DNA from 2 places in the Mesorhizobium sp. M1307 genome. Region 1 is predicted to be linked to the other one. Evidence: riboswitches for the same ligand, from Rfam matches in the RefSeq annotation. Region 1 holds a riboswitch; the other holds the start of a gene.

What was found. Region 1 has a riboswitch for S-adenosylmethionine ahead of metX (homoserine O-acetyltransferase MetX). Riboswitches for the same ligand answer to the same signal wherever they lie in the genome.
Region 2: another riboswitch for S-adenosylmethionine. It lies ahead of NKH16_RS12895 (O-succinylhomoserine sulfhydrylase); the one in region 1 lies ahead of metX (homoserine O-acetyltransferase MetX).

Annotation. Positions count from the first base shown of each region.
Region 1 covers NZ_JAMYLR010000005.1:222,628-238,423, reverse strand. The annotation lists gene NKH16_RS09565 (cupin domain-containing protein) at 1-374, opposite strand, end outside; gene gloB (hydroxyacylglutathione hydrolase) at 396-1,163, opposite strand; gene NKH16_RS09555 (class I SAM-dependent methyltransferase) at 1,262-2,032, shown strand; gene NKH16_RS09550 (ABC transporter ATP-binding protein/permease) at 2,160-3,992, shown strand; gene NKH16_RS09545 (DUF1194 domain-containing protein) at 4,069-4,875, shown strand; gene NKH16_RS09540 (RNA polymerase subunit sigma-70) at 4,894-5,919, opposite strand; gene NKH16_RS09535 (SDR family NAD(P)-dependent oxidoreductase) at 5,962-6,708, opposite strand; gene NKH16_RS09530 (DUF1330 domain-containing protein) at 6,943-7,263, shown strand; gene metW (methionine biosynthesis protein MetW) at 7,289-7,903, opposite strand; gene metX (homoserine O-acetyltransferase MetX) at 8,019-9,188, opposite strand; SAM riboswitch at 9,281-9,358, opposite strand; gene hisC (histidinol-phosphate transaminase) at 9,497-10,606, shown strand; gene NKH16_RS09510 (prephenate/arogenate dehydrogenase family protein) at 10,613-11,548, shown strand; partial or broken gene NKH16_RS09505 (IS110 family transposase) at 11,608-11,760, shown strand; gene NKH16_RS09500 (DUF2125 domain-containing protein) at 11,775-12,776, opposite strand; gene NKH16_RS09495 (gamma-glutamylcyclotransferase) at 12,890-13,438, shown strand; gene NKH16_RS09490 (quinone oxidoreductase family protein) at 13,484-14,464, opposite strand; gene NKH16_RS09485 (aldo/keto reductase) at 14,799-15,746, shown strand.
Region 2 covers NZ_JAMYLR010000008.1:164,844-180,639, reverse strand. The annotation lists gene chvE (multiple monosaccharide ABC transporter substrate-binding protein) at 1-944, shown strand, start outside; gene mmsA (multiple monosaccharide ABC transporter ATP-binding protein) at 1,044-2,576, shown strand; gene mmsB (multiple monosaccharide ABC transporter permease) at 2,573-3,865, shown strand; gene araD1 (AraD1 family protein) at 4,056-5,048, shown strand; gene NKH16_RS12905 (hypothetical protein) at 5,192-5,527, shown strand; gene NKH16_RS12900 (2'-deoxycytidine 5'-triphosphate deaminase) at 5,545-6,639, opposite strand; SAM riboswitch at 6,775-6,852, shown strand; gene NKH16_RS12895 (O-succinylhomoserine sulfhydrylase) at 6,923-8,113, shown strand; gene NKH16_RS12890 (glycosyltransferase) at 8,150-9,304, opposite strand; gene apaG (Co2+/Mg2+ efflux facilitator ApaG/CorD) at 9,532-9,924, shown strand; gene NKH16_RS12880 (Hsp33 family molecular chaperone) at 9,931-10,941, opposite strand; gene argF (ornithine carbamoyltransferase) at 11,104-12,015, opposite strand; gene NKH16_RS12870 (aspartate aminotransferase family protein) at 12,030-13,229, opposite strand; gene NKH16_RS12865 (GcrA family cell cycle regulator) at 13,585-14,109, shown strand; gene NKH16_RS12860 (magnesium and cobalt transport protein CorA) at 14,258-15,265, opposite strand; gene phoU (phosphate signaling complex protein PhoU) at 15,382-15,796, opposite strand, start outside.

The DNA of each region.
Region 1 (15,796 bases):
AAACCCGGCGCCACGGTGCAGCCGACCAGGGTCCATTCGCCGAGGCTGCGCGCCGACTGCCACCAGCCTGCCGGCACGACGATCTGCGGCCGCTCGCCCGCGGCAAGTGCCGTACCGAGGATCTCCTCGATGACGGGACCGCCTTCTCGGTGTATCGACAGCGCCAGCGGCGCGCCGTCATAGAAGTGCCAGACCTCCGCCGCGTCCCTGACCCGGTGCCAGGCCGACAATTGGTCCTTCTCCAGGAGGAAATAGATCGCCGTCGAATGGCCGCGGGCGCCTTCCGCGCCGTCGCGAAAGGTCTCGGCATACCAGCCGCCTTCCGGATGCGGCTTCAGGCCGAGCAGGGCGATGATTTCGGCGGAACTGGTCATGACCCTAGCTCCTGGCGCCGCTCAGAAATTGTCCTTGCGCTTGCGGATCTCGGCGAACACTTCGGCATCCGAGGCCTTCTCCAGGCCGAGATGCCTGCGGATCGCCGGATCGTGCCAGCGCAGGAACGGATTGGTCGACAGTTCCTCGCCGATCGTCGTCGGCAGCGTCGGTTTGCCGTCGGCGCGCAGCGCCTCGACCTTGGCGGCGCGCTCTTTCAGCGCCGAATTGGTCGGGTCGACGGTGAGCGCGAAACGGGCATTGGCCAGCGTATACTCATGGCCGCAATAGATAACCGTCTCGGCCGGCAGCGCCGCGAGCTTCTTCAGGGATTCGTACATCACCGGCGGCTTGCATTCGAGCAGCCGCCCACAGCCGAGCGCAAACAGCGTGTCGGCGGCGAAAGCCACTTTCGACGCCGGCAGATGATAGGTGACATGGCCGGCGGTATGGCCGGGTGTGGCGATGACCTCGATCCGCTCGTCGCCGAGATGGACGACCGAGCCTTGCTCGACAGTTTCGTCGATGCCGGGAATCTTTGCCTTTTCGGCTTCCGGCCCGACAATGCGCAGCTTGAAGCGCTCCTTCAGCGCCAGATTGGCCTCGACGTGGTCGAGATGGTGGTGAGTGGTCAGGATCATCGTCGGGGTCCAGCCGGTGCGCTTGATCGCCGCCAGGATGGGCGCCTCCTCGGGCGCATCGATGAGCGCCGTCTGACCGCTTTTCGGGTCATGCACCAGCACGCCGAAATTGTCGCTGCGGCACATGAATTGTTCGATCTCGACCGGCATCGCATCTCTCCCTTTATTGCCGCAGACATAGGGCGCCTGCCAGCCGATGTCATCTGCCTTTGTTGAACTTGGACTGCTTCGAAGCTACCGTTCCGCGCATGCATTCAGACATTGTCGATCTCCGTTCGTTTTATTCAACCACGCTCGGCCGCCTGGCCGAACGCTCGATCACCATGGCGCTGTCCTCGATATGGGCCGTCGTGCCCAACGAGCGGCTGGTCGGCCTCGGCTATACCTTGCCGTGGCTGGAACGCTTCGGCAGCGATGCCGAGCGTGTCTTTGCCTTCATGCCGGCAACACAGGGCGCGGTGGTCTGGCCGGCGACCGGGCCGACGGCGACCGCGCTGGTCTTCGATGAGGAACTGCCGCTGGTCGATTCCTGCATCGACCGCATGCTGCTCGTCCATTCGCTCGAACATGTCGAGAACCCGCGCGAGACGCTGAACGAGATCTGGCGGGTGCTGTCGCCGGCCGGCCGCGTCGTCATCGTCGTGCCCAACCGGCGCGGTGTCTGGGCACGCTTCGAGCATACGCCTTTCGGCAATGGCCGACCGTTCTCGCGCGGCCAGCTGACCGAATTGCTGCGCGAAGCGAATTTCACGCCGGCGGCGTGGTCCGATGCGCTGTTCTTCCCGCCGTCGCCGCGACGTTTCATGATGCAGTTCCATAACGTGCTGGAACGCGCCGGCCGGCGCTTCTGGCCGATCTTTTCGGGCGTTATTGTCGTCGAGGCGCAGAAGCGGCTCTATCAAGGCGTGCCGGTTGCCCAGCGCGCGTCCCGCCGCGTCTTCGTGCCGGTTCTCTCGCCGCATGGCGCGCCGACGCTTGGCCGGCTGTCGCGGGCCGAACACCCGGCACCGCCAGGATGACGCGTTCGTGATCCGAGACGTGCTTTTTCACGCCTATCTGACGATATCAGGTTTGCTGTCCGATTGAAGGCCGTGCGGCCGATCCTATGACCGGTTTGGCATTGCTCCGAATGCAAGGATTTAACCGATGGATGATCGTCCGGATGTCGAGGCCAGCGCCCAGAAGCTTGCCACGTCGATCGAAGCCAGCAGCCTGCGTGAGCAGCTGGCAACAATCAAATTGGCACTGACCAGCTCGCCATTGCGAAAACAATTGCTTTGGGCAGCGATCGGCATCGTCGCCGTCATCGTGGCGAGCTCAATCGGGCAGGTTCTGCTCAATCGCTGGAACCAGCCTTTCTACGACGCGCTTGCGCGGCGCGACATGCCGGCTTTCCTGCATCAGCTTCTGGTCTTTGCCGGCATCGCCGGCGGGCTTGTGGTGCTCAATGTCGGCCAGACCTGGCTCGACCAGATGCTCCGCCTGAAGCTGCGCGAGGCGCTGACGCTCGACCTGATCGACGAATGGATGCGGCCGGCGCGTGCCTTCCGGCTGACCCATGCCGGCGCCATCGGCGTCAATCCCGACCAGCGCCTGCAGCAGGATGCCGGGCATCTCTCCGATCTTTCCACCGGTCTTGGCATCGGCCTGCTGCAGTCCTGCATCCTGCTTGCCTCGTTCGTTGGGGTCCTGTGGTCGCTGTCTTCCGGCTTCGTCTTCCACATAGGCGGCCATTTGCTGGCCATACCCGGCTACATGGTCTGGGCGGCGATCCTTTATGCTGGCACCGCCTCCTGGTTGAGCTGGCTGGTCGGGCGACCGTTGATCCGCTTCAACAACGATCGCTATACGCGTGAAGCGGAGCTGCGCTCCTCGGTGGTTCGCGTCAACGAGAATGTCGATGCCATCGCGCTGGCGCACGGCGAGGCCGATGCCAGGCGCCGGCTCGAATTCGATCTCGGCATGGTGCTGGGCGCCATGCGGCGCATCTACAGCGCCCAGATCAATCTTTCCTGGGTTACCGACACCTATGGCTGGATCACTGTCGTCGCACCGATCCTGGTCGCCTCACCGGTCTATTTCGCCGGCGATATCAGCTTTGGCGGCCTGATGATGGCCGTCGGCGCTTTCAACCAGGTCCATTCGTCGCTGCGCTGGTTCATCAACAATATCGGCGGCATCGCCGATTGGCGCGCTACGCTGATGCGGGTCGCCGACTTTCGCATCGCGCTTGGCGACACCGACGCGCTGCACCATACGGAAAGGCGCATTTCGTTCGGCGAAAACCCGGACGGCAGCCTGACCTTCGAGAAACTCGAGGTCGCCTCGCCGGAGGGATGCACCAAGCTTGCCGAGCCGCATGTCGAAATCCGCGCCGGCGACCGGGTCATGATCACCGGAGATCCGGGCGCCGGCAAGACGCTGTTCTTCCGGGCCATTGCCGGTCTGTGGCCATGGGGCAGCGGACGGATCGGCATGCCGGCCGGAGAAGCGCCGATCTTTGTTCCGCGTACCCCCTATTTCCCGCTCGGCAAGCTGCGCGAGGTGCTCAACCATTCAGACGGCGCGGCGGAGGCGAGCGATGCCGAGATCTCGGAGGTGCTGGCCGATGTCGGGCTGCAACGCCTGTCGTCCTCGCTCGATCGCTCGGCGCGCTGGGAGCGTGAGCTCAGCGACGACGAGCAGCGTCTGCTGGCCTTTGCCAGGCTGGCCTTGCGACGGCCGAAATGGGTGATCATCGACGAGGCGCTGGACGCGTTCGACGGCCCAACGCTGAGGCAAGTGCTGTCGATGCTGGAGAAGCGCCTTCCCGACGCCGCGATCCTCAATATCGGCCGCGGCCAGCACAATGCCCGCTTCTTCCGGCGGGCGTTGACCATCGTCAAGGATGCCGGCCAGCCGCCACTCAAGCCGGCCCGTATCAGGGCAGGTGCCATCGAACCGCCCCCGGTTGTCGTTTCGGCTGGCCGAAAGAAATAGAAGGCAAGCTTTATTTCGCCGCGATCGCGGCGAAAAACTGTCGCGATCGTTTCAGATGGGAACGTTCCGATCGGCCATGCTTGACGCTCTCGCCCTGCTCGCCTGCCTTGCCTGCACCCCGGCGGCACCTGCGGCCGCACCGGCCAATGCAATTGCCGTCGATGTCGAGCTGGTGCTGGCCGTCGACATCTCGCAGTCGATGGATGAAAGGGAGTTTGCCCTGCAGCGCGCCGGCTATGTCGCGGCGCTGCGCCACCCCGACTTCATCAACGCCGTGCGTGCCGGCACCTTCGGCCGCATCGCCATCGCCTATTTCGAATGGGCCGGCACCATCCGCGACGATGCGGTCATTGCCTGGCAGGTCGTCGACAGCAAGGAGAGCGCCAACGCTTTCGCCGACAAGATCGCGGCCCGCCCGTTCAGGAGCTTTCGCGGCACCTCGATTTCCGGTGCTGTGGCTTTCGGTGCCGAGCTTTTCAACGGCACGGCCTTCACCGGCAAACGCCGCGTCATCGACGTCTCGGGGGACGGCCCAAACAACACCGGCTTGCCGGTCACAACGGCACGCGATGCGGCGCTGGCGAAGGGCATCGTCATCAACGGGCTGCCGATCCTGATCAGCCCGTCACCCACCTTCAGCCATCTCGACCGGTACTATGCCGAATGCGTCACCGGCGGGCCGGGCTCGTTCGTGCTGCCGATCTATGCTGCTTCCGAATTCGCCACCGCCACTCGCCGCAAACTGATCCTCGAGGTCAGCGGCATCGAGTATCCCAAGGTGGATCCGAGGACGATCCGCATCGACGCACCGATCGACTGCCTGCAAGGCGAGCGCGACCGAAGGTTTTTCTCGGACCCATATTTCCCGGAACTCGACCGATAAGGCTGGCCCAGGGGTAAGCTAAGCTGGTGGCAGGCCGAAGGCCGGGAACAGAGATGGCCCGAGCGGCCCTATGAAGATCGTCAAGGAAGCGATCCCGCCCTCGGCTGCGTCGAACACATGCAGGGAATGGGCCCGCCATTCAGGGCCGTCGTGGCTGCGGGAATAAACCGCGACCGCCGGCTGGGCATTGGCACGGGTGGCCAGCGTGCGAAAGCCGCCAAACCTCGGCCAGACGGTCTCGAAGAAACCGCGGATTGCTTCGCGGCCTTGATACCATTCACGCCAAGGCGGCATGGTATAGATGGCGTCCTCACGCAGCAGCTCGATCAAGCTGTCGAGATTGGCGGCCTGCCAAGCCTGCATGTAGCGTTCGAGCAGCAGGCCTTCTTCGGGGCTGGGCCGTGATCGGCTGGCCGGCCGTCCCTGAGGATAGCGCGCTGCAAGGGTTGCGCGGGCGCGCTGCAACGCGCTGTTGATCGAAGCCGTCGATCCGCCCAGCAAACGCGCCGTCTCGACGGCCGACCATCCGAGGACGTCGGCAAGCAGCAGCGCGGCGCGCTGCCTGGGCGGCAGATCCTGGATCGCCGCGACGAAGGCGAGCTGGACGGCCTCGCGGCTCTCGTAACGGGCTTCCGGACCTGGCTCGCTGCCGGCAATGTCTGGAAGCTCGGCGTCGGGGTAGGGCTCCAGCCAGGCGATGTCGGCTACCGGCCCGCCTATGGCCGCCCCGTGCGAGGGCTGCCGTCCGGGTTCCCGGAGAATGCGACGCGCCCTCGACCTCGCCTTGATGGCGTTGAGGCAAGCGTTGGTCGCGATCATGTAGAGCCAACCGCGAACCGAACCTCGCCCGTCGAACTCCGATCTTGCGCGCCAGGCGCGAAGCAACGTGTCCTGGACGAGGTCGTCGGCCTCGTGCAGCGAACCCATCATGCGATAACAATGCAGCTTGAGCTCGCGGCGATGCGCGGCCGTGACCTTCTCGAAGGCCAGCCGATCGAGGATCGGCTGGCGTGCTGGTTCCAGAGGTGGTTGAGCGTCTGTCATGTGGCTTGTGCGGTTACGAGCGAGCGTTGCATTACGCGCCCCTCAGGCGGCCGGGGCAAGCCCGCTACCGCTCACCATGAAGGAACTGCCTTGCGGCTGGCCGGTGGCGAGTGCGACCACCGCCCGTCCGACATCGGCCGGCGTTTGCATGTCGGTCATGGCGGCGATGAAGTCCGCCGGCTGGATGCCCATATAGGCCGCTATGCTGTCGACGCCGGCCTTGCCCACGCCGGTTTCCGGCATGATGCGCATCGGCGCGAGCGCCATGAAGCGCAGGCCGAGGCCAAGCCGGTCGGCCTCCTTCTGGCTATGACCGGCCAGGAACATCTGCATGCGTTTTGCGCCGGCATAGCCGCCGGCGTTCGGTGGTCCGCCGGTCAAGGCCGCGCCGCTGGAGATCAGAACGATCCGGGTCCCCGGCTTGAGCGGACGCCGCAGAGCGGCCCGGCAAAACAGGAACGACGCCTTGACGTCCGTGTCCCAATTTGCCGAGAACGCCTTCCAGTTCTGTTCATGCACCGGCGCAGAAGGCGCCAGCGCACCTGCGCAGATCACCAGCACGTCCGGCTCAAGCGCGGCGAAGACCTTATCCGGGGCGGAGTCCACCGTAGCATCGACCGCGAGCGTCTTCACGCCCGAGACCTCCCAGGCAAATTGCGCCAGGGCCTGTTTTCCGCGGGCAACGGCCAGCACCGTCGCTTTCTCCTTGAGAGCGGCCTCCGCGATCGAGCGGCCGACACCACGGCTGCCTCCGACGACGACGACATTCTGATTTTGCAACGATCCCATGGATCACCTCTCGTTTCCGGCCGCCGGACCATCCAGGCGCGCTCATCGATAAGGACAGCGCAGGTGGGTGGAAATCATCGGTGCCAGGCGGAAATATCTTTCAGGTGACGGCAGCCGCGCTTCGTTTTTGTATTCAGTGTCATTACCTCTGGGGTAATCGACCAGCGCATTACGTCTCGGCAAACTGCTCCCATCAAGCCGGTTGTCCGGCCTTCGACCACAAGGAGATACGCCATGACCGCCTACGCCGTCGCCCATATGCGCCAGGTCACGCCGGGACCGCAGATCGTCGAGTACCTGCACAAGATCGATGCCACGCTGGAACCGTTTGGCGGCCGCTTCGTGGTGCACGGAGGCGAGGTGGAAATCGTTGAAAACACCTGGCCCGGCTATCTCATAATCATCGAATTTCCCGACAGGCAGCAGGCGCGCGCATGGTACGACTCGCCCGCCTATCAGGAGATATTGCCGCTGCGTACCGGCAATTCCCGGTCCGACGTGGTCTTCGTTGATGGCGTCCAGCACCCGCACAAGGCCACGGACGTGCTTGAATAGGGGGACGATCTGCCACGATTGGCTCTTATCGTTTCAGCAGAAATACCGCTTGCTGGCCGAAAAAGTTCCAGAACCACCACGGCATCGAGAAGCCGATCCGCTGGCCGTTGGCGTCGAGCGCGGTTGCCTTTTCCACCGTCGCGCCAAGCTCGTCGCACAGATTGACGAAGTCGCGAATGGTGCAGAAATGGATGTTGGGCGTGTCGTACCAGGAATAGGGCAGGTCCTTGGTCACCGGCATGCGGCCGTTGAAGAGCAGCGAAAGGCGCACCCGCCAGTGGCCGAAATTCGGGAATGAGACGATGGCGCGGTTGCCGATCCGGAGCAGTTCGTCGAGCACCAGCTTCGGATTGCGGGTCGCCTGCAAGGTCTGCGACAGAACGACGAAGTCGAAACCCTTGTCGGGATAGAATTGGAGATCCTTGTCGGCATCGCCTTGAATAACCGACAGGCCGCGCGCCACGCATTCGTTGACGCCGCGCTGCGACAGTTCCAGCCCGCGGCCATCGACCTTCTTGGTCTCCTGCAGCAATTCGAGCAGCAGGCCGTCGCCGGAACCGACGTCCAGCACCCGCGACTGCGGCGGGATGAGATCGGCGACGACTTCGAGGTCGACGCGCTGGGCGCGGTTGACGCTCATGCCTTCGGCTCTTGCCTGGCGCATGATCCTGATCCGAAAAGTCTGCAACTTTTCGGGGTCATGCGCTGATGCCTGGCGCATGGTCCTGATCCGAACGGTCCGCAACTTTTCGGGGTCATGCGCCGAGCCCTCTCGCCCGAGCGGCCGAGGCGATGAAGCCCTTGATGGCGGCGAACAGTTCCGGTTCGTCGAGCAGGAAGGCGTCGTGGCCGCGGTCGGTCTCGATCTCGACGAACGATACCGAGGCGCCGGCCGCGTTCAGCGCGTGCACGACCGAGCGGCTCTCCTCGGTCGGGAACAGCCAATCGCTAGTGAACGAAACCAGGCAGAAGCGCGTCTTGGTGCCGGCGAAGGCATCGGCCAGCCGGCCGCCATGGTCGGCGGCGAGATCGAAATAATCCATCGCCCGCGTCATGTAGAGATAGGAGTTGGCATCGAAGCGATCGACGAAGGTCATGCCCTGATGGCGCAGATAGCTCTCGATCTGGAAGTCGGCATCGAAACCGAAGGTCAGCGCTTCGCGGTCCTGCAGGTTGCGGCCGAACTTGCGGTGCAGCGCTGCTTCCGACAGATAGGTGATGTGGGCGGCCATGCGCGCCACCGCCAGCCCTTTTTCCGGCCGCTTGCCATGCTCGAAATATTTGCCACCGTGCCAGTCCGGGTCGGCCATCACTGCCTGCCTGCCGACCTCGTGGAAAGCGATGTTCTGCGAGGAATGACGGGCGCCGGTGGCGATCGGCAGCGCCGAGAAGACGCGCTCGGGATAGCTGGAGGCCCATTGCAGCACCTGCATGCCGCCCATCGAGCCGCCCAGCACGCTGAACAGCTGTTCGATGCCGAAATGCTCGACCAGCATCAACTGCGCCCGCACCATGTCGCGGATGGTGAGGATCGGCAGGTCGAGCCCGTAAGGCTTGGCTGTGGCGGGACTTGTCGAGGCGGGGCCGGTGGAGCCGAGGCAGCCGCCGATGACGTTTGACGAGATGACGAAGAAACGGTCGGTGTCGATGATCTTGCCGGGGCCGATCAGCACCTCCCACCAGCCCGGCTTGCCGGTCACCGGATTGGTGTTGGCGACATGCTGGTCGCCGGTCAGCGCATGGCAGACGAGGATGGCGTTGGAACGCGCGTCGTTGAGCGTGCCATAGGTCTGGTAGGCGATCTGGAACGGCGACAGCAGCGTGCCGGCGTCGAGCTTGAGCGGCTTGTCGGCGCCGAAACGCAACACCGGGCTCGACGGCTGGTCGGCCTCGTTGTTGGTTTTTCGAGCGCGCAAAACGACCATTACATCTCCTTGCCCGGCCTTCCGTTGTCCGCCGGTCCGGGCAACAGCCAGTCAGGGCAACAAAAAACCGGCCATGCCTTCGCAAAGCCGGTTACAAGATGCAAACGGCCCTTTAGCAAGTTGTTTAACGTGGCTGCAAGCCGACCGGCCAAATCACCACGGAACTGTCGATGCTCTTCTATGACTCGCGCGTGGGTTCGTCAACGGCAAGTTCTTGATCCCGAATTGCCGCCCCTCGACATTCCGGGCCACGGCTTGTATTTCCGCTGCGGCCTCCCGATGGAGGCACTCTCGACGGATTTCATGAAATGAGCCAGACCCCGGATCAGACACGTCCAAGGCCCCGCGCCGGCATCATGGACATCGAAGCCTATGTGCCCGGCAAGAGCGCGGCGCCTGAAGGTGCCGCCAAGGTCCATAAATTGTCGGCGAACGAGAACCCGCTCGGTCCTTCGCCAAAGGCGATAGAGGCCGCGCGCGCGGTCGCCGACAAGCTCGCGGTCTATCCCGACGGCAGCGCCAGGCGCCTGAGGGAAGCGATCGCCGAGGTGCACGGGCTCAACCCGGCGAACATCGTCTGCTCGAACGGCTCCGACGAGATTCTGGGCCTGCTGGCGCAGACCTATCTCGCACCCGCCGACGAAGCCATCATCACCGAACACGGCTTCATGGTCTACAAGATCTACATACAGTCGGCCGGTGCCGTCCCGGTAACGGTCAAGGAGACCGATGAACGCGCCGACATCGATGCGATCCTCGCCGCGGTGACGCCGGCTACCCGGATCATCTTCCTTGCCAATCCAAATAATCCAACCGGCACCTACGTGCCGTTCCAGGAGGTGCGCCGCCTGCATGCCGGCCTGCCGCGAAACGTGCTTCTGGTGCTGGATGCAGCTTACGCCGAATATGTCCGGCGCAACGACTATGAAGCCGGCGTCGAGTTGGTGGGCAGCGCGGAAAACGTGGTCATGACCCGCACTTTCTCCAAATTAGGCCTGGGCGGGGCGCGGATCGGCTGGATGTATGCGCCAATGCACGTCATCGACGCGATCAACCGCGTGCGCGGGCCTTTCAACGTCAATGCGACGGCGATCGAGGCCGGCATCGCGGCGATCCACGACCGCGCCCATATCGAACGCAGCGTCGCGCACAACGAGACCTGGCTAGCCTGGCTGAGCGAGCAACTAAGCGGGCTCGGGCTGCGGGTGACGCCGAGCGTCGGCAATTTCATCCTCATCCACTTTCCCGAGGACAAAAAGCATTCGGCGGCGGCCGCCGACGACTACCTCAGTGCGCGCGGCTACATATTGCGGCGCGTTTCCGGCTACGGTTTTCCGAACGCGCTGCGCATGAGCATCGGCACCGAAGAGGCCAATCGCGGCGTTGTCGCAGCACTCGCGACATTCCTGAAAAGCTAGAACACCATGACCTCACCGATGTTCGAAAAGATCGCGCTGGTCGGCATCGGCCTGATCGGCTCGTCGCTGGCCCGCGTCATCCGCCGCGAGGGACTCGCCGGCCAAGTCGCGATTTCGACGCGCAGCGACGCGACGCTGGCACGCGCGAGCCAACTCGGCCTTGGCGACACCTATACGACGGATGCGAAAGAGGCGGTTCGCGATGCTGATCTGGTTATCGTTTCGGTGCCGGTCGGCTCTTCAGGCACGGTCGCCGCAGAGATCGCGCCGGCGCTGAAGAAGGGCGCCATCCTCACCGATGTCGGCTCGACCAAGGCGTCGGTGATCGCGCAGATGCAGCCGCACGTGCCTGATGGCGTGCACTTCATCCCTGCCCATCCTTTGGCCGGCACCGAAAAATCGGGACCGGACGCCGGTTTTGCCGAACTGTTCGAGAACCGCTGGTGCATTTTCACGCCGCTGCCCGGCACCGATCCCGCAGCACTGGAAAAGCTCTCGGAATTCTGGCGCCGCTGCGGCTCCAACATCGATACGATGGACCCGCAGCATCACGACATGACGCTGGCCATCGTTTCGCACCTGCCGCATATCATCGCTTACAACATCGTCGGTACCGCCGACGATCTGGAGTCGGTGACCAAGTCCGAGGTCATCAAATACTCGGCTTCCGGCTTTCGCGACTTCACCCGTCTCGCGGCGTCCGACCCGACCATGTGGCGCGACGTCTGCCTGCACAACAAGGACGCCATTCTCGAAATGCTGGCGCGGTTTTCCGAGGATCTGTCCTCGCTGCAGCGGGCGATCCGCTGGGGCGACGGCGAAAAACTGTTCGACCTGTTCACCCGCACCCGCGCCGTCCGCCGCTCGATTATCGAGGCCGGCCAGGACATCGACGTACCGGATTTCGGCCGCCAGGCGATCGAACATCCGCCGAAGGGATAGGCCGCGGTAAGCCGATCGCAGACCGGCCCGGCTTAGAGCGGTTCATCGTTTCACAGAAACGCTTCAATCCCGATCTAAAGGCAAAATACCACCAGCTCACGGCCGACGGCAAAGCCTCAAAACTCGCCATCACAGCCATCATGCGAAAGCTCATCATCCTCGCAAACGCACTACTCAGGGACAATCGGACCTGGACACCATCTGTCCCTTGACCAACGCGGATACTTTAGTCGAGCGGCTTGATCTTGCCGAGCGGGATGAAGCCGAGCGAGGCCTTGCCCCTGACGATCTTCAGCGGCATCGACGGCTGGTTGCCGAGCAGCGCCAGTCCGGCAAAGCCGGTTTGGATCTGTTTCTTCTGCTCGGGGATGGCGGTGGCGAGGATTGCCGCCACGGCCTTTGGATCATTGAGCCTGATCGTCAGGTCGGCATTTATGAGACCGTCGTCATCGACCGACAGCGGTCCGGAAACGGTGATGCGCGCAGTTCCGGACGACAGATCGAGCTTGTGGATTTCGGCCGCCTGGCCGCGCAGGCTCTTCGGATTTGCCTTGATCAGCGTCACGCCGTTCTTCAGCGTCACGTCGCCGCTGCCGTCGAGCGGCGGCAAGACGCGCCCGTCGATGGCCGCCGCGTCGATTTCGAGATCGGTGAAATTGCCGGCATAGTCGATGTCCGGGCCGTTTGGGCGCAATTGCCCGATGGCAGTTCCGGCGCTGAACAGCGAGACGGGATCGGTGTCGTCTGCCGGATCGGTCTGGCCGGACAGGCCTTCTGCCTGCAGCGAGAGGCGCCTCGGCAGCGGCCAGGACAGCTTCATGTCGGCCCGCAGATCATCCCAGTCGATCCAGAGCGGGGTCATGCCGGGAACTGAGGTCCTGAGCGGCCCCCTGATCTCGGCGGCAGGCGACAAAAGCCGGGTGATCTGCGTGGCGGCGTTGATCTTGCCTGTCGATGCCGCGACGTTGCGGCTGTCGTCCTCGTAAGCCAGGCTGTCGCAGGAAAGGGTGAAGCTGAAGGGATAGCCGCTGACCGCGAGATTGGCGCAGTCGGCCCTGATGCCTTTGTCGTCGAGATCGGCGACCGCCTTGTCGGTCGCGCTCTCGACCAGGTCCGCCAGGTAGAACCAGCCCGCGCTGTAGATGCCGAACAGCACGAGAATGAAAGCGGCAAGCCACAACAGGCGGCGACGTTGGCTGGGCGGCGGGCGCTCGTCACTTGACGTCATGCTGCGGCTTTCGTTAACGCGGGTGGCAGGGGCGGGCTGTCGCTTGCGGCAACAACAGGTAGACGGACTGAAACACCACCGGTGAGGTGGTCGTCACAATCAGGCTTGGCGATATGGGCGATTTTTGGGTTTTTGGCTACGGCTCACTGATCTGGCGGCCGGGATTCGCGCATGTCGAGACGCGGCGCGCCCGCCTGCATGGCTACCGCCGTTCGCTCTGCGTCTATTCTTTCGTGCATCGCGGCACGCGCGAACGGCCGGGCCTGGTGCTCGGCCTCGACCGCGGCGGCTCCTGCATTGGGCTGGCGTTCCGGGTTCCAGGCGAGCTGCGCAACGAGGTCATCACCTATCTGCGCGAACGCGAGCTGGTCACCAACGTCTATCTCGAACGTGTGCTCCGCATCCGCCTCGATAACGAGGAGACGGACAGGCGCGGCACCAATGGGGGCGAGACGGTGGAAGCCGTGGCCTACGTTGTCGACCGCAGCCATGAGCAATATGCCGGTGCGCTCGACGCTGCCGAGGCGGCGGCTGTCGTCCGCGGCGCCGTCGGCCAGTCGGGGAGGAATGAGGATTACGTGCTCAGCACGCTGGAGCACCTCGAAGCACTGGGTATAAGCGACCACTGGCTGGAAGAAGTGACAAGACGGGTCGCGACGTAGCTTCTTTTACCGTTGACGATGATGATTTCGGTGTCGTGATGCGGGCTACATCCCGAAAATCTGTTTGCCAAGATCGGCGCGATCCAGGCTGTTTGCCACGGCCAGCTTGAACTCGGTCAGCGGGTGGAGACCGCCGACAGGAACGTGGAAGCCGGGCTGGCCGAAGATGTCGATGATCTCGCGTAGCACAGGCCGGTCGGCTTCGACCGGCGGCGAAAAGAAATAGCGATAGATATTCGCCCTGATCTCGACGCCGCTCAGCAACACATCGAAATTGTGCAGTTCGAAGCGCTCGGCACTCATGCCGCCATTGATCACCATCTGCCCGCCGAGCGCCAGGGTGCGGATCAATTCGCCGCTGACAGGTCCGCCGACATTGTCGATAATCCCGTTCAATCCGGCGCCACCGGTGATATCCATCACCGCTTCCCGGATACTTGCCTTCAAGTCAGAAAGGTCAAGAATGGCGGCGGCGCCAAGCGTCTTCAGATCGAAGCTTTGGTGCGAGCGCCGCACCAGCGCGATGACGTTGATACCGCGTCGTTGGGCGAACTGCATCACCATTGTCGAAATTGACGAATAGCCGGCCGTGACAGCCAGCCACTGGCCAGGCCGCACACGGGAATCCACCAGCAGATCCCACGCGGTAATGGGGTTCACCATCTGCCCGGCGCGTTCGACCGGATAGCCGGCAAGCAACGGGATCAGCCATTCGGCGGGAATGGCCGCGTACTCGGCCCAACTGCCATAATAGCTGAATGCGACAAGCGTGCCCGGTTCCAGCAAAACGTCCGCGCCAACGGCTTCGACGATGCCGGCGCCATGGTTTCCCGCGATCTGCCGGGGAAAATGCGGCCTCTTCGGTTCGGGATAGAGGTTCTGGATAAACAGGAAGTCGCCCGGATTGATCGAGGCCGAGACCATCCTGACCAGCACCTCGCCGTCGCCGATCCGCGGCATCGGCAGGTCGTCCATATAGAGCACGTCGCGCGGCGAGCCGATGGCGTCAAATACAATTGCTTTCATTCCGATCTCCACAACAAACGATCCGGGGCAAACAGTCCCGGCTTGGCCGAGATTTGCGTCGGCGCCGCGGAACCTATGGCCGGCCGGCAAAGGTCTGAATTGGCAGATTTGACAATCTATGTGCTAAACTTGCCAGATTGTTTCCTCAGAGGGTACTGGTTTGGAAATTCGGGACAGCGTCTTGAAGCCCGACACGGCGCGGCGGGTCGCGGTTTTGTGAAGCGGCGGCGGGCTGGAAAAGAGGCTATGCGTTTGACGTTGCCACGGTGCGACATAGGTTAGCCCGGTCGGCGGCTCCCACCCGCCCCAGCATGAATCACCATGGAGATCAGCCTTGCAGAAACGTCGTCTCGGTCGCACCGACCTATCCATCGCGCCATTGGTTCTGGGCGGCAATGTGTTCGGCTGGACCGCCGATGAGAAAACCTCGTTCGACCTACTCGACCGCTTTGTCGACGCTGGCCTCAACGCCATCGACACGGCCGATTCCTATTCGCGCTGGATTCCCGGCCACGAGGGCGGCGAATCCGAAACCATTATCGGCAAATGGATGAAAAGCCGCGGCAACCGCGACAAGGTTGTCGTTGTCACCAAGGTCGGTTCGGATATGGGGCAGGGCAAGAGGGATCTGTCCGCCGCCTACATCGAAAAGGCCATCGACGCCTCGCTGAAGCGGCTGCAGGTCGATAGCGTCGATCTCTATCTGTCGCACTGGCCCGACCCGGCGACCCCTTATGAGGAAACGTTCGGCGCCTACCAGAAACTGCTCGACAAGGGCAAAATCCGTTATGCCGGCGCTTCCAACCTCGACGCCGCCCAGTTGCGGGCCGCACTTGACGTAGCAAGCCTGCGCGGTCTGCCGCGCTACGAGGTGCTGCAGCCGGAATACAATCTCTACGACCGCTCGTCCTTCGATGGTCCGCTGCGCGATCTGTGCGCGGCCGAGGACATCGGCGTCATCACCTATTTCAGCCTCGCCAAGGGGTTTCTGAGCGGCAAGTACCGGAGCGAAGCCGATCTCGGCAAAAGCCCGCGCGGCAGTGGTGTGAAAGGGTATCTCAACGCGCGCGGCATGCGCATTCTCTCAGCGCTCGACGCGGTGTCGGCCAGACATTCGGCCAAGCCGGCGGAAGTGGCGCTTGCCTGGGTCATGGCGCGGCCCGGCGTCACCGCTCCGATCGCCAGCGCGACGACGCTCGACCAGCTCGACAGCCTGGTGCGTGCCGCATCGTTGCAGCTCAGTCCGGACGATATCGTCGAGCTCGACAAGGCCAGCGCATAGCCGCGCACGATCGTTCAAGACCGGCGCCGCTGCCTTACCCTACCGTCCCT
Region 2 (15,796 bases), on a different contig from region 1:
GGATCAACGACGGCGACGCCGTCAAGTCCCAGCTCGAGGCTTTGGGCTACACTGTCGACCTGCAGTACGCGCAGGACGACATTCCGAACCAGCTCAGCCAGCTGGAAAACGAAATCACCAAGGGCCCGAAGGCGCTGATCATCGCTTCGATCGACGGCACCACGATGGGCGATGCGTTGCAGAAGGCGAATGACGCCGGCGTTGTCGTCGTCGCTTACGACCGCCTGATCAAGAAGACGCCAAATGTCGACTACTACACCACCTTCGACAATTTCGGCGTCGGCGTCATCCAGGCCAAATCGCTGCTCAAGGGTCTCGGTTATCCCGAGAAGAAGGGCCCGTTCAACATCGAGCTGTTCGGCGGTTCGCCGGACGACAACAATGCGTTCTTCTTCTATAACGGCGCCATGTCGGTTCTTCAGCCGCTGATCGACGACAAGACCCTCGTCGTGAAGTCCGGCCAGATGGGCATGGACAAGGTCGGCACGCTGCGCTGGCTGGCGGCAACCGCCCAGGCCCGCATGGACAATCTGCTCTCCGCCAACTACTCGGACGGCAGCCGCGTCGATGGCGTGCTCTCGCCCTATGACGGCCTGTCGCGCGGCATCATCGCTTCGCTGCGCGCCGTAGGCTACGGCACCGCCGATCAGCCATGGCCGATCGTCACCGGACAGGACGCCGAGACCGCTTCGGTCAAGGCGATCATCGCCGGCGAACAGTATTCGACCGTGTTCAAGGACACCCGCGAACTCGCCAAGGCGACGGTCGAACTCGTCGACAAGGTGCTCTCGGGCGGCAAGCCGGAAGGCCTCGACACCACGACCTACAACAACGACGTCAAGGTCGTTCCCTCGATCCTGTTGACGCCGCATGACGTCGACAAGTCGAACTACCAGGCCCTGGTGGTCGACTCCGGCTACATCAAGGCCGAAGAACTGAAGTAATCGCGGTTACAAAGCCTGGGGTCCTGCGCAGGCAGGGCCCCTTTTCGTTGGCGAGCCAGCCCGGTATTGTTTGCGGACCTCGCAGGAGTGGTATTCTCAATGGCATCGACGATTTTGGAGATGCGCGACATCACCAAGACGTTTCCCGGCGTCAAGGCGCTGTCGAACGTCAAGCTCATGGTCGAGGAAGGCGAGATCCATGCCGTGGTCGGCGAGAACGGCGCCGGCAAGTCGACGCTGATGAAGGTGCTGTCGGGTGTGTATCCGTCCGGCACCTATGACGGCCAGATCATCTATCGCGGCGATGAGTGCCATTTCAAAGGCATCCATGACAGCGAGCGCAAGGGCATCGTCATCATCCACCAGGAGCTTGCGCTGGTGCCGATGCTGTCGATCGCCGAAAACATTTTTCTCGGCAACGAGCACGCCAGATACGGCGTCATCGACTGGAATGCCAATGAGGCGCGCACCAGCGCCCTGCTCAAAAAGGTCGGCCTCAAGGAAGACGCCAACACGCTGATCACCAATATCGGCGTCGGCAAGCAGCAGCTGGTCGAGATCGCCAAGGCGCTCAGCAAGGAAGTGAAGCTGCTCATTCTCGACGAGCCGACCGCGAGCCTGTCCGAAAAGGACAGCCAGGCGCTGCTCGATCTGCTGCTCGAATTCAAGCGGCAAGGCATCACTTCGATCCTGATCTCGCACAAGCTCAACGAGGTGAACCGGGTCGCCGACAAGGTCACCATCATCCGTGACGGGCGGACCATCGAGACGCTGGCCAAGAAGGACATCTCGGAGGACCGGATCATTACCTCGATGGTCGGCCGTTCGCTTGACGACCGCTATCCGCCGCGCGAGCCGAGGATCGGCGAGACCGTTCTCGAAGTGAAAAACTGGTCGGTCTACCACCCCATCCATGCCGAGCGGCAGGTCATCAAGGGTATCAACCTCAACGCCCGCAAGGGCGAAGTGGTCGGCATTGCCGGGCTCATGGGCGCCGGCCGGACCGAGTTTGCAATGAGCCTGTTCGGCCGGTCCTATGGCCGTCGCATCACCGGCGAGGTGTTCCTCAACGGCAAGCCGATCGACGTCTCTTCGGTGAGCAAGGCGGTGGAACACGGCATCGCCTACGTTACCGAGGACCGCAAGACCTACGGTCTCAACCTGATCGACCACATCAAGCACAACATCACGCTGGCCAACCTGCCCGGCGTGTCGCGCCACGGCGTGATCGACGATTTGCGCGAGCTTTCGGTCGCCAACGATTATCGCGGCAGGACCAATATCCGCGCCTCGAGCGTCTACCAGATGACCGGCAACCTTTCTGGCGGCAATCAGCAGAAGGTGGTGCTGTCGAAATGGCTGTTCGCCAATCCGGAAGTGCTGATCCTCGACGAGCCGACACGCGGTATCGACGTCGGCGCCAAGTATGAAATCTATACGATCATCGCGCGTCTCGCCTCCGAGGGTAAGGCAATCATCGTCATCTCGTCGGAAATGCCCGAACTGCTCGGCATCACCGACCGCATCTACGTCATGAACGAAGGACGCATCGTCGGCGAAATGGCGGCAAGCGACGCCAGCCAGGAAAAGATAATGCGCGCCATCGTCCGCGGAGAAGGAAAAGCATCATGAGCACCGAAAGCGCTCCCGGGCCGCAGACCGGCGTTGCCCAGGATCTACAACAGGGACCTCGCATTGCCGTCTCGGCGCTGGTCACCAACCTGCGCGAATACGGGTTGGTGCTGGCGTTGATCGCAATCATGGTGTTCTTCCAGTTCACCACGTCCGGAACGCTGTTCAAGCCGGTGAACCTCAGCAATCTCGTGCAGCAGAACAGCTTCATCATCGTGATGGCGCTGGGCATGCTTCTGGTGATCGTTTCGGGTCACATCGATCTCAGCGTCGGCTCCGTCGCCGGCTTCATCGGCGCACTGGCGGCGATGATGATGGTCATCTGGCCGCTTGGCCCATTGAGCAATCCGCTGGTGGTGTCGATCATCTGCCTGATCGTCGGTGGTGCAATCGGCGCGGCACAAGGCTATTGGATTGCCTATCACCGAATACCGAGCTTTATCGTCACGCTGGCGGGCATGCTGATCTTCCGCGGCATCTGCCAGGCGCTGCTGGGTGGCGGGTCTTCCGTAGGGCCGCTTCCCGTCGGCTTCAAGGCGCTCAGTTCCGGCTTCATTCCGGACCTGATCGGCCCATTGACGCTGATACCGCCAACCGTGAACGCCGCCGGCAAAACCATTGTCGGCAGCGGCCTGACGCTGCACCTGACGACGATCGTGATCGGCCTCGTCGCCGTGCTCGCCTATGCCTTTTTCGGGCTCAGGGCACGGCGCACCCGCGAGAAGCATGGCTACGAAGCCGAGCCCTTCTCGCTGTTCGTCGTCAAGACCCTGGTGATCAGCGCGCTGGCGCTGTTTCTCGTCTACCAATTCGCCACCTATAGGGGCCTCCCCATCGTTCTCATGGTGATGGGCGTGCTGATCGCGTTGTTCGTCTTCGTTACCAAACGCATGACGATCGGCCGTCGCATCTATGCGATGGGCGGCAATGCCAAGGCAGCCCAGCTATCGGGCATCAAGACCGAACGGCTGACGTTGATGGTGTTCATCAATATGGGCGTGCTGTCGGCACTCGGCGGCCTGATTATCGCAGCGCGCCTGGGGCAGGCTGTGCCGGCGGCCGGCCTCGGCAGCGAGCTCGACGTCATCGCCGCGGTGTTCATCGGTGGCGCTTCGGCGATGGGCGGCGTCGGCCAGGTGATCGGCGCGGTGGTCGGCGGCTTCATCATGGGCGTCATGAACAACGGCATGTCGATCATGGGCGTCAATGTCGATTGGCAGCAGGTGGTCAAAGGCCTAGTGCTGCTCGGCGCCGTCGTCTTCGACGTCTACAACAAGAACAAGGCTTGAGAGGCAACCAGGAGGCATACGGGTCACATCGCGGCGCTGCCGGGCGGCGCAAAGAAGTCCCCCGAGGGACCTGATCCGCGAGCGCAATCCGGACGAAGAATTTCAACCGAGGCGCGGACAGGGTCCGGGCCGCGCAGGGCAGGGTTTGCCGAGAAAGGGCAGGCCAGCCCACAATTCAGAGAGGGTTACCATGCTGATCTCACAAATCCTCGACGACGCCGAGACGATCCGCGTCGTTGCCCGCAACGGCGGCAAGACCCGCGTCATCAACGGCGCCCGCAGCGTCTATTCGCTGGCGATGGAAGCCGCGCGTACCGGCAGCGGGCTTGTCGCCCTGATCGAGCGCAAAGGCTTCGGCGAAACCGTCGATCTCGACGCAGCCTACAAGAAGGGCCGGCTGCTGTCGCCGATCAACCATCCCGATCCGGCGCATCTCCATCTCACCGGCACCGGGCTGACGCATCTCGGCTCCGCCGCGACCCGCGATTCCATGCACAAGAAGCTCAGCACGGACGGCGAGGAACAGCTGACCGATTCCATGAAGATGTTCCGCATGGGGCTCGAGGGCGGCAAGCCGGCGAAGGGCCAGATCGGCGTGCAGCCGGAATGGTTCTACAAGGGCAACGGCACCATGGCGGTGGCGCCCGGTGCGGCGCTTATGTCGCCGGCCTTCGCCCAGGATGCCGGCGAGGAGCCGGAAATCGCCGGGATCTATGTGATCGGCGACGACGGCGCCCCGTTCCGTGTCGGCTTCACCCTGTCGAACGAGTTTTCCGACCACGTCACCGAGCGTGTGAACTATCTCTTCCTCGCCCATTCCAAGCTGCGCAACGCCGCGTTCGGGCCGGAGATCCTGATCGGCGACCTGCCGTCCGATATCCGCGGCGCTTCACGCATCCTTCGAGACGGCAAGCTGCTTTGGGAAAAGCCGTTCCTGTCGGGCGAGGCGAACATGTCGCACACCATTGGCAATCTCGAGCATCACCACTTCAAATACTCGGCCTTCCGCCAGCCGGGCGACGTGCATGTGCACATGTTCGGCACGGCGACGCTGTCCTTCGCCGACGGCATCAGGACCGAGGCCGGTGACGTATTCGAAATCGAGGCGCAGGATTTCGGCCTGCCGCTGCGCAACCCGCTTGAAATCGAGCAGCCGGTGAAGGTGGCGGTGAAGGCGTTGTAAACTGGTGACAGAATTCAGGAGCGAAAAATGAACGGCCTGCGGATTGGCACTGTGTCGTAAATTTAGTCCTGTTCCTCGCCTATTTCTCCCCGGCGGCTTACAGCGCCGGACAATGCAGCGCAAAATCCTATCGCGAAGCCCGGATGTCGATGACTAACCGGCTTCTGGCCACCGGTTATTCGAAATCGCAAGTGAGCTTTCTGATGCGCAACGCGGATCGCATGACGTCCGCACTCGGCGCTGACAGACTGAACGACAATGGCAGAGCCTGCGGTATCGACTCCGCCAGAGCCCATGTGCTGGGATGTATCGACAAGCAGTTGTTCCCCTTGCAGTCCAGCTCAAGCGCCTCACTTGACGACGAGAAGCAAACCAGAGGATTTTGGGGGAAGAAGCGATTGGCAGTGCGAGAACTGCTCTTTGTCGGTCAGTTTCATGGCTGCCTTGGCGCCGCGAAAGAATATTTGTTTCGCGGCTGACGGAATTGCGAACAAGCTCAGCGGGCGGCGCGGAAATGCTTGGACAGTTTCAGGCCCTGCGCCTGATAGTTCGAGCCTAGATCTGTGCCGTAGAGCGCCCGCGGCCGTTTCAGCATGTGCTCGTAGACCAACCGTCCGACGATCTGGCCGTGGTCGAGGATGAACGGCACTTCGTGGCTACGCACCTCGAGCACCGCCCGGCTGCCGGTGCCGCCCGACGCCGAATGGCCGAAACCCGGGTCGAAGAAACCGGCATAATGGACGCGGAACTCGCCGACCAGCGGGTCGAAAGGCGTCATTTCGGCGGCGTAGAGTGGCGGCACATGCACCGCCTCGCGCGACACCAGAATATAGAATTCGTCCGGATCGAGCACCAGCTCGCCGGCACCGCTCTTGTAGAGCGGCTCCCAGAAATCGACGACATCCTGCGCGGCGCGCTTGTCGACGTCGACCAGGCCGGTGTGGTGCTTGCCGCGATAGCCGACAAGCCCATCCTTGTCGCCGTCGAGGTCGATCGACAGCGCGATGCCGCCGCCTGAGATGTTAGGTGGTTCGGTGGCGACCAGCATCTCGGCGCGGTGCAGGTCGTGCAGCTCGCTTTCCGACAAGAGCGCATTGCCGGTGCGGAACCTGATCTGCGACAGCCGCGAGCCGGTGCGCACGACGATCGGGAAAGTGCGCGGGCTGACCTCCAGATAGAGCGGGCCTTCATAGCCGGCGGCGATCTTGTCGAACTCGTGGCCACGGTCGGTCATTACCCGGGTGAAGATATCGAGCCGTCCGGTCGAGCTTTTCGGGTTGGCGGAGGCGGAAATATGGGCGGGCAGCGCCAGGCTTTCGAGCAGCGGCACGATGTAGACGCAGCCGGTTTCCAGCACGGCACCTTCGGCGAGGTTGATCTCGTGCAGCTTCAGCCGGTCGAGCTTGTCGACAACCCTGTGGTCCGGGCCGGGCAAGAAGGAAGCGCGCACCCGCCAGGCCTTGTCGCCGAGCCTGAGGTCAAGGCTGGCCGGCTGGATCTGATCGGCATCGAGCGTGCGCGGCGATTTCAGCGCGCCCGTCTGGAACAGCGTGGAAATATCCTGATCGGGAAGAATGCCTGTCTGCCGCAAGGGTCTGGCTCCGTTCGAACGCCGGGCGAGGTCTTGTTCTGTCGCAGGTCCGACCGTAGACGCCTTTGGCACCTGCTTGGTACAACCCTCTTAATCATGCCGGCAATTGACGCAAGCGTGGCGCGGGTCTAAAGCTCGTTATCCCGTGGTGATTTGGCCGGTCGGCTTGCAGCCACGTTAAACAAGTCGCTAAAGGACCGTCGGGCCGCAAGGCCATAAGGACCGGTTGCGACTTTCGCGACCGGTTTTTTGTTGTTTGGACCAATTTTGGTGTTTGGATGGAATGATGACCAAGAAGCGCGACTGGAAGCCTCAGACCGCACTCGTGCATGCCGGGACGCTGCGTTCCGGCTTCGGCGAGACCTCCGAGGCGATGTATCTCACCCAAGGCTATGTCTACGAGACAGCGCAAGCGGCGGAGGCCCGCTTCAAGGGCGAGGAGCCGGGCTTCATCTATTCGCGCTATGCCAATCCGACGGTCGACATGTTTGAAAAACGCATGTGCGCGCTGGAAGGAGCCGAGGACGCGCGCGCCACGGCATCCGGCATGGCGGCGGTGACGGCAGCACTGCTGTGCAGCGCCAAGGCGGGCGACCATATCGTGGCGGCGCGCGCGCTGTTCGGCTCCTGCCGCTGGGTGGTCGAGACGCTGGCGCCGAAATACGGCATTGAGGCAACGCTGGTCGACGGCACCGACATCGCCAATTGGCAAAAGGCGGTCAAGCCCAACACCAAACTGTTTTTCCTGGAAAGCCCTACCAATCCAACGCTGGAGGTAGTCGACATTGCCGCCGTCGCGGCACTTGCCAATTCGAACGGCGCCAGGTTGATCGTCGACAATGTCTTCGCCACGCCCTTGCAGCAGAAACCCCTGCAGCTCGGCGCCCATATCGTCGTCTATTCGGCCACGAAGCATATTGACGGCCAGGGGCGCTGTCTTGGCGGCATCGTTCTGTCGGACAAGAAATGGATCGACGAGAACCTGCATGACTATTTCCGTCACACCGGCCCGAGCCTCTCGCCCTTCAATGCCTGGACGCTGCTGAAAGGCCTGGAGACGCTGCCGCTGCGCGTACGCCAGCAGACGGAAAGTGCCGGCCGCATCGCGGATTTCCTGGCCGAGCGCCCGCAAATCGCCCGCGTCATCTATCCCGGCCGCGCCGACCACCCGCAAGCGGCCGTGGTCAAGAAGCAGATGTCGGGCGGCTCGACGCTGATTTGCCTCGATGTGAAGGGCGGCAAGCAGGCGGCCTTTGCCTTCCAGAACGCACTCGACGTCGTGCTGATTTCCAACAATCTCGGCGACGCCAAGAGTCTGATCACCCATCCGGCGACGACTACACACAAGAACTTGACCGATGAAGCCCGCGCCGAGCTCGGCATCGGACCGGGAACGCTCAGGCTGTCAGTCGGCCTTGAGGACGCCGACGACCTGCTCGAAGACATCGAGCAGGCACTGAGAGTTGCCGGATAAGGGCTGGCCGAACAGAGGCGAGCGGGGACGCGCCGATCAGGCGCCGGACGGGGTCTCTTCCAGCTCCGCGACGGCCTTGGTCTGGATAGTCATCACATTGCCGCGCCAGTCGACGGCGCCGCTCAGCCATCCGCGCGCCCAAATGGCGGGAAGCATCAGGTCTCGCGCCATCATCGCCAGGATGGTGCGCAGCGACAGGTGCCATCCCTTGGCCGAGGCCAAGGCGCATTCCGGCAGGTAGGCCGCGACCAGCACGGCGATGGCGGTTGCCGGCAGGCTGACGCCGGCGTCAGCCGCCGCGATCAGAGCAAGCACCAGCGGCGGCGCTGCGCCGATCAGGATCTCGGGGGCGAAGAACAGCGCGAAGGTGACGCGGCGCAGCCGCGCCCAGCGCGCCTGCCGCGACCAGATCTCGCCAAACGTGCGCCGGCCGAGCGGCTGTTCGAAGGGCGAGGCGACAAGATTGACCCGCAGTCCGAGCCCGTTGACCAGCTTGGTCGCGGCGGCGTCTTCGGCGATCTCGGCAGCAAGCGCGCAGATGCCGCCATTGGCGTCGAGCATCGGCTTATTCCACAACATGCTCTTGCCCTGCGCGAAGCCGAGGCCGAGCGCCTCTCCGGCGTACTGCCAGCGTGCCTGCAGCGTGTTGAGAAAGGCGCATTCGACCTCCCCCCAGAAGCCGTCCGGTCGCGAGCCGATCGGCGTCGAGCAGACGAGGCCGGTGTCGTGCCGCCACGCCGCCATCAGGTGCTGGACGTAGTCGCTCGGCATAAGCACGTTGGAATCGGCAAGGATGACCCAGCTATAATGCGCCGCTTCCCAACCCTTCACGCAATTGTTGAGTTTTGGATTGCCGCTGATGCGGTCGTCACCGACTAGAAGACGGGCGCGAATAGCTGGAAAGCGCGCCATTGCGGCGGTGATCGGCTTGACCACCGGGTCGTCGGCATGGGCAACGCAGAAGATGAGTTCGTAACGCGGCCAGTCGAGTGAGAAGGCGCGCTCCAGCGTCTCTTCGGCAAACGGCTCGACGCCGCGCGCCGGGATGACGATCGATACCGGCGGCGCGTTGGCCGCGGGCGGTGCGATCCTGGCTGGTCGCTTCAGCTTCAGCGAAGCTAACAGGATGCTCGCGAGATTTGAAAGAAGGAGGGCTATGGAAAGGAGGGCGGCTGCGAATGTCGGTTCCATCGAGATCTGGTCACTCCAGAAGTGCCGGCCGCATGATGGCCGTTTTCAACAATTCGACAGAACGCTGAGTCGCCCGGCACAAGCCTGCACACCATCATTGTCATGTGTCACTCAAATGACATTGTTTTTCGGCACCTGCGCTCGAGTCGGGCAAGGAGATGACGCGCATCGTTGATCAAACTGCGCTGAGCGTCGAAAGTTCCATCTACATTGCTTTGGAGCAGTTTATGTACAGCGCCGTCACCCGCAACATCGAAGTGCAGGTCAGGCCGTTCTATCTGGAGGATCACTCCGACCCGTCGCAAAACCGCTATGTCTGGGGATATCAGGTGACCATCGACAATCAGTCGGATGAGTTCGTGCAGCTTCTGTCGCGCTACTGGCACATTACCGACGGCACCGGCAAGGTCGAGGAAGTGCGCGGCCCCGGGGTCGTCGGCGAGCAACCCGGACTCAACCCCGGCGACAGCTATCAGTATACGTCTGGATGCCCGCTCTCGACGCCGTCCGGCATCATGGTCGGGCACTACACCATGCGCAACAAGCGGGGCGAGACGTTCGACGTCGCCATCCCCGCCTTCTCGCTCGACTTGCCGGGAATGCGGCGCACCGTCAATTGACGGCCGTCATCCGGCCGCTGCAAACTCCGCCGGGTCGAAGTCATATTGCTTCGAGCAGAATTCGCAGGCGACGTGAATGCTGCCATCCTCGGTGCTGTCCCTGATCTCCTCGGCGGAAAAGCCTTCGAGGATGCCGTGGATCTTCTCCCTCGAGCATGAGCACTGGTCGGCGACCGGCACCCCGCCGAACACGCGGACGCCATGCTCGTGGAAAAGCCGGTAAAGCAGCCGTTCGGCGCCGATCGTCGGATCGATCAGCTCGGTCGGTTCAATAGTACCAACCAGCGCCAGCAGCTCCTGCCAGGAATTGTCGGTCGGATCGTGGATTTCCTCACGCGGATCGCCGTCGCCACCGGGAAGGTCGGGTACACGCATGCGCTCCGCCGACTGCGGCAGGAATTGTGCCAGCAGGCCACCGGCCCGCCATTGCTCGCGGGCACCGCCGACGCCGGGCGTCAGAAGCTTGGCAACCGAAAGCCGGAGGTCGGTCGGAATCTGCTCCGACTGGCGGAAATAAGTGCGTGCGGCATCTTCCAGTGTGACGCCGTCGAGCTGGACGATGCCCTGGTAGCGTTGTGTGTGAGCGCCCTGGTCGATGGTCAGCGCCAGGACGCCGCTGCCGAGCAGCGTCTGCGGTGACGTCTCGCCGGCAGAAGTCAAAGCCTGCAGCCGGTCGGCATCGAAGCGGGCATAAGCGCGCAGCGCGTGCGGCGTGGAGAAATCCGCGACCAGCATGTCGACCGGCCCGTCGGTGCGGGTCTGCAGAATGAACTTGCCCTCGAACTTCAGCGAAGTTCCGAGCAATACCGTCAACACACAGGCTTCAGCCAGGAGCCGGGCGACCGGCTCGGGATAGTCGTGGCGGCTGAGAATAGCATCGAGCATCGGCCCGAGCTGGACGGTGCGACCGCGCACGTCGAGCGGGCCGACCTCGAACGGCACGACATGGTCGTCGCCGGCGTAGCCGAATTCGCCGAGCTTGGGTTTATGTTCAGCCAATTGATGAGTTTCCAACATGACAAAGCTCCGGGGCGCGGCGATACCGCCCTCCGGGGCGCATGCGACGAGACGCGCTCGATTTGCGTGATGCGCCTGAGATAGGCACCACCAACTCCCGGATCAAGGCGGCCCAGATCAAGGCGGCGCAGATCAGGCCGGCCCGGATCACCGCGGCTCGTATCAAGCGCCCAGGCACCAGGCCAAGACCGCCTTCTGGGCATGGAGCCGGTTCTCGGCCTCATCGAACACCACCGAATGCGGTCCGTCGATGACCTCGTCGGTAACCTCCTCACCGCGATGCGCCGGTAGACAGTGCATGAACAGCGCGTCCGGCTTGGCTTTCGCCATCAGTGCCGCATTGACCTGATAGGGCAGGAAGACATTGTGGCCGCGGGCACGGTGCTCCTGGCCCATCGACACCCAGCAGTCGGTGACGACGCAGTCGGCCTCCTGAACGGCCTCCTCGGGCGAACGGGTGAATTTCAGCTTGCCGCCATTGGCTTTCGACCAGTCGACATGCTTCTGGGCCGGTTCGCTGCCCTCGGGCACGGCGACGTTCAGCTTGAAATGGAACCGCGCGGATGCCTCCAGCAGCGAATGCAGCACGTTGTTGCCGTCGCCGGTCCAGGCGATCGTTTTACCGGCCACCGGACCGCGGTGCTCTTCGAAGGTCATGATGTCGGCCATCAGCTGGCAGGGATGGGTCTCGTCGGTCAGCCCGTTGATGACGGGGACCGTAGCGTTTTCCGTCAGTTCCAGCAGCCGGTCATGCGAGGTGGTGCGGATCATGATGGCATCGACATAGCGCGACAGCACCTTGGCCGTGTCGGCAATGGTCTCCGAACGGCCAAGCTGCATCTCGGTGCCGGTCAGCATGATCGTCTCGCCACCCAACTGCCGCATACCGACGTCGAACGACACGCGCGTGCGCGTCGACGGCTTGTCGAAGATCATCGCCAGCACCTTGCCTTCGAGCGGCTTGCTGTGTTCGCCGGCCTTGAGCCTTGCCTTTCGCACCGCTGCGTCGTCGAGCATGAAGCGCAGATCGCCTTCGGAAACGGCGGAAAGATCGGTGAAATGGCGAAGGGACATCAGAAATTCCAGGATTACTTCGCAGCGGCAGCGACGATGGCATCCGCCAGGCTCTTGGCGCCGGCACGAATGCGCTCGAGCGCTTCGTGGATCTCGGCGTCGGTGACGGTGAGAGGCGGTAGCAGGCGGATAACGTTGTCGCCTGCCGGAACCGTCAAGAGATGCTGGTCACGCAGTGCCACCGTGACCTTGGTGTTGGGCATCGCGCATTTAAGCCCGAGCATCAGGCCGTTACCCCTGATGCTTTCGATAACATCCGGAAATTCGTCGGCGACGCCAGCGAGCCCCTGCTTCAACAGCAGTGCCTTGCGCCGGACGTCTTCGAGAAAGCCGTCTTCCAGCACCACGTCGAGCACGGCGTTGCCGACCGCCATTGCCAGCGGATTGCCGCCGAAGGTGGTGCCGTGCACGCCGGCGGTCATGCCGACCGCTGCCTCGTCGGTGGCGAGGCAGGCACCCATCGGGAAGCCGCCGCCGATGCCTTTGGCCACCGCCATGAGGTCGGGTGTGACACCCGCCCACTCATGCGCGAACAGCTTTCCGGTGCGGCCGACGCCGCATTGGACCTCGTCGAAAATCAGGAGCAGTCCGTGCTGATCGCAGAGCTGCCTGAGCCGCTTCAGCGATTGCGTCGGCACTTGCCTGATGCCGCCCTCGCCTTGCACCGGCTCGATCAGGATCGCCGCGGTTTCAGGCGTGATCGCCTTCTCGGCGGCATCCATATCGTCGAAACCGACCTGGTCGAAGCCGTCGACCTTGGGGCCGAAACCTTCCAGATACTTGTACTGGCCGCCGGCGGCGATGGTCGCCAGGGTGCGGCCGTGGAAGGCGCCTTCGAAGGTGATTGTGCGGTAACGCTCGGGATGGCCCTTGACGAAGTGGTAGCGCCGCGCCGTCTTGATGGCGCATTCGAGCGCCTCTGCGCCGGAATTGGTGAAGAACACCTTGTCGGCGAAGCTTGCGTCGGCCAGCCGCTCGCCGAGCCGGCTCTGTCCCGGAATCTCGTACAGATTGGAGACGTGCCAGAGCTTGGCGGCCTGCTCGGTGAGGGCCGCGACCAGATGCGGATGGCTGTAGCCCAACGAATTCACGGCGATGCCGCCGGCGAAATCGAGATATCGCTCGCCCTTGTCGGTGACCAGCCAAGTGCCTTCACCGTGGTCGAAAGCCAGGGGTGCGCGAACAAAGGTCTCGAAAAGCGCCGAACCGCTCATTATATGCGTCTCCGGAACCGGAAAAATCAAAAAGCCGCCAAAGCGGCGGCCCTTGTGGCTTATCGTGTTTTTCGGCCGTGAAGTCAACGAAAAGGTCGCGCAAGGTCGCGCGGCAAGTCCCCCAGCATAACGCCGGCTCATAAGCGACCGGGCAAGTTGGGGAAAACCGAAAAAACCGATTCGTGTTGGCCTTGGGACTCTTGTCACCGAGTCAGCGCATAAGGTAATTGTAGTAGAGAAATAACTAGATTTCGTGCGGCGGACCTAATCACCCGATATATGTGGTGTCTGCCCGGCAGAAGCCGGGTCGGGAATGGATTCCGATTGCCGCACGTTTCAGCAGGAGCGCGGTCTCATGAACTGGACTGACGAGCGAGTCGAACTTCTCAGAAAATTGTGGTCGGAGGGCCTCAGCGCCAGCCAGATCGCCGCACAGCTTGGCGGGGTCAGCCGCAATGCGGTCATCGGCAAAGTGCACCGGCTGAAACTGTCCGGTCGCGGACGCACGACCGCCTCACCGGCACGCCAGAAGAAGACGGTGCAGGGATCGACGATCCAGAAATCGGTGTCCCGGGCAGCAAGCGCCACGCGCCATGCCACCACCTCGATGTCGATCGGTGCGACCGCGCTCAAGGCGCAGTTCGATGCCGAACCGGTGGCGCGCCACTATATCCGCCCGGTCGAGAACGTCGTCGTGCCGATCTCGCGGCATCTGCAACTTGTCGAACTAAACGAGCGCACTTGCAAATGGCCGAACGGCGATCCGCTTTCGGAAGACTTCCATTTCTGCGGCAACGACGCCGCCGAAACCGGCCCCTACTGCAAGTACCACGCCCGCGTGGCGTTCCAGCCGGCATCGGAGCGGCGGCGGAGCAGATAGTTAGGGGAATAGGGGAGCAAGGCTACGGCAGTAGGTGAATTGTAGAGAAGCACGCTCCCGAAGCGATAGCCTACTGCCCTACTGCCCTACTGCCCTACTGCCCTACTGCCCTACTGCCCTACTGCCCTACTGCCCTACTGCCCTCGCTTCAAAGCCACCCGTTCTTGCGAAACCGCCAGTAAAGAAACGTGCAGATCAGGGCAATTGCCGCCAGGACGGCCGGGTAGCCATATTCCATCCTCAGTTCCGGCATGTCGCTGAAATTCATGCCGTAAATGCCGGCGAATGCCGTCGGCACGGCCAAGATTGCGGCCCATGAGGCAAGCTTCTTGGAGATCGCCGTCTCCTGGCTTTGACCGACCAGAAGGCTCGCCTCGAAGGCGAAGGCGAGAACCTCACGCAGGCTGTCGATCTTTTCCTGGACAGTGCGGATGTGGTCGGTGACGTCGCGAAACAGCGGGTGCATGGCTGTGTGGATTTGCGGCAGATCGGCGCTGGTGAGCCGCCGGCAGACCTCCACCAGCGGCAGGGCCGCATTACGCAGGCGCAAGAGATCGCGGCGCAGCATGTAAAGCCGTTCGATATCGGAGCCGGTCATCGGTTTCAGCAGAACCTTGTCCTCGATCGCCTCGACCTCGTTTTCGATCTGCTCAAGCACCGGCATATAGTTGTCGACGATGAAGTCGAGAATGGCGTAGAGGACGAAATCCTCGCCCTTGGCAAGGGAATGTGGGCAGCTTTCCCAATGCTGGCGAACGGCGGCGTAGGAGGTCGACGGGCCATGCCTGACGCTGACAATGTAGCCCGCGCCGACGAACAGATGCGTCTCGCCGAAGGTGACGCGGCTGTCGATCAGCTGCGCCGTGCGGGCAACGATGAACAGGGCATCACCATATTGCTCGATCTTCGGTCGCTGGTGCGGATGCTCGGCGTCCTCGATCGCCAGCTCATGCAGATGGAATTGCGCCTGGACGCGCAGCAACAAATTGCGGTCGGGCTCCAGCAGTCCGATCCAGACCACGTGGCCCGGCTTCCCGGCCCATTCGCCGGCTTCCTCGATCGGAATGTCGGCGATGCGCCGCCCAGCCGTATAGACGCCGCAAGCGATTATACCCGACATCGGCGGCGCAGGAGCAAACTCGCGGACGTATTCCATCGCAGCCTCCTGAAGGCGGGGCCTTCATCGCGGAACTGAGAAGTCGGCGCGTCGAAAGCTTAGCGCAATTTTCTGTCAGGTGGCGAATCCGAAATTCGCATCAGTGCTGAGAGAACTCACTTCGCTGGTTGGGTTGCGGGAAGAACAATCTTGTCCGTCTTGTCGCCCTTCGGACGATCGGCCGGCATCTGATCGCCGGTGACGATATAGTAGATCGTCTCGGCGATGTTGGTAGCGTGGTCGCCGATGCGCTCGATGTTCTTGGCGCAAAACAGGAGATGTGTGCAGGGCGTGATGTTGCGTGGGTCTTCCATCATGTAGGTCAGCAATTCGCGAAACAGAGAGGTGTACATGGCGTCGATCTGGTCGTCGCGGTCGCGCACGAAACCGATTTTCTCCACCGACCGCGACGCATAGACGTCGAGTACTTCCTTGAGCTGGGTCAGTGCCAGATTGGCCAAAGCCTCGAGGCCGCGGAACAGGCTGTTCGGCTGGCGCCCGTCTGCGACGGCAACCACCCGCTTGGCGACG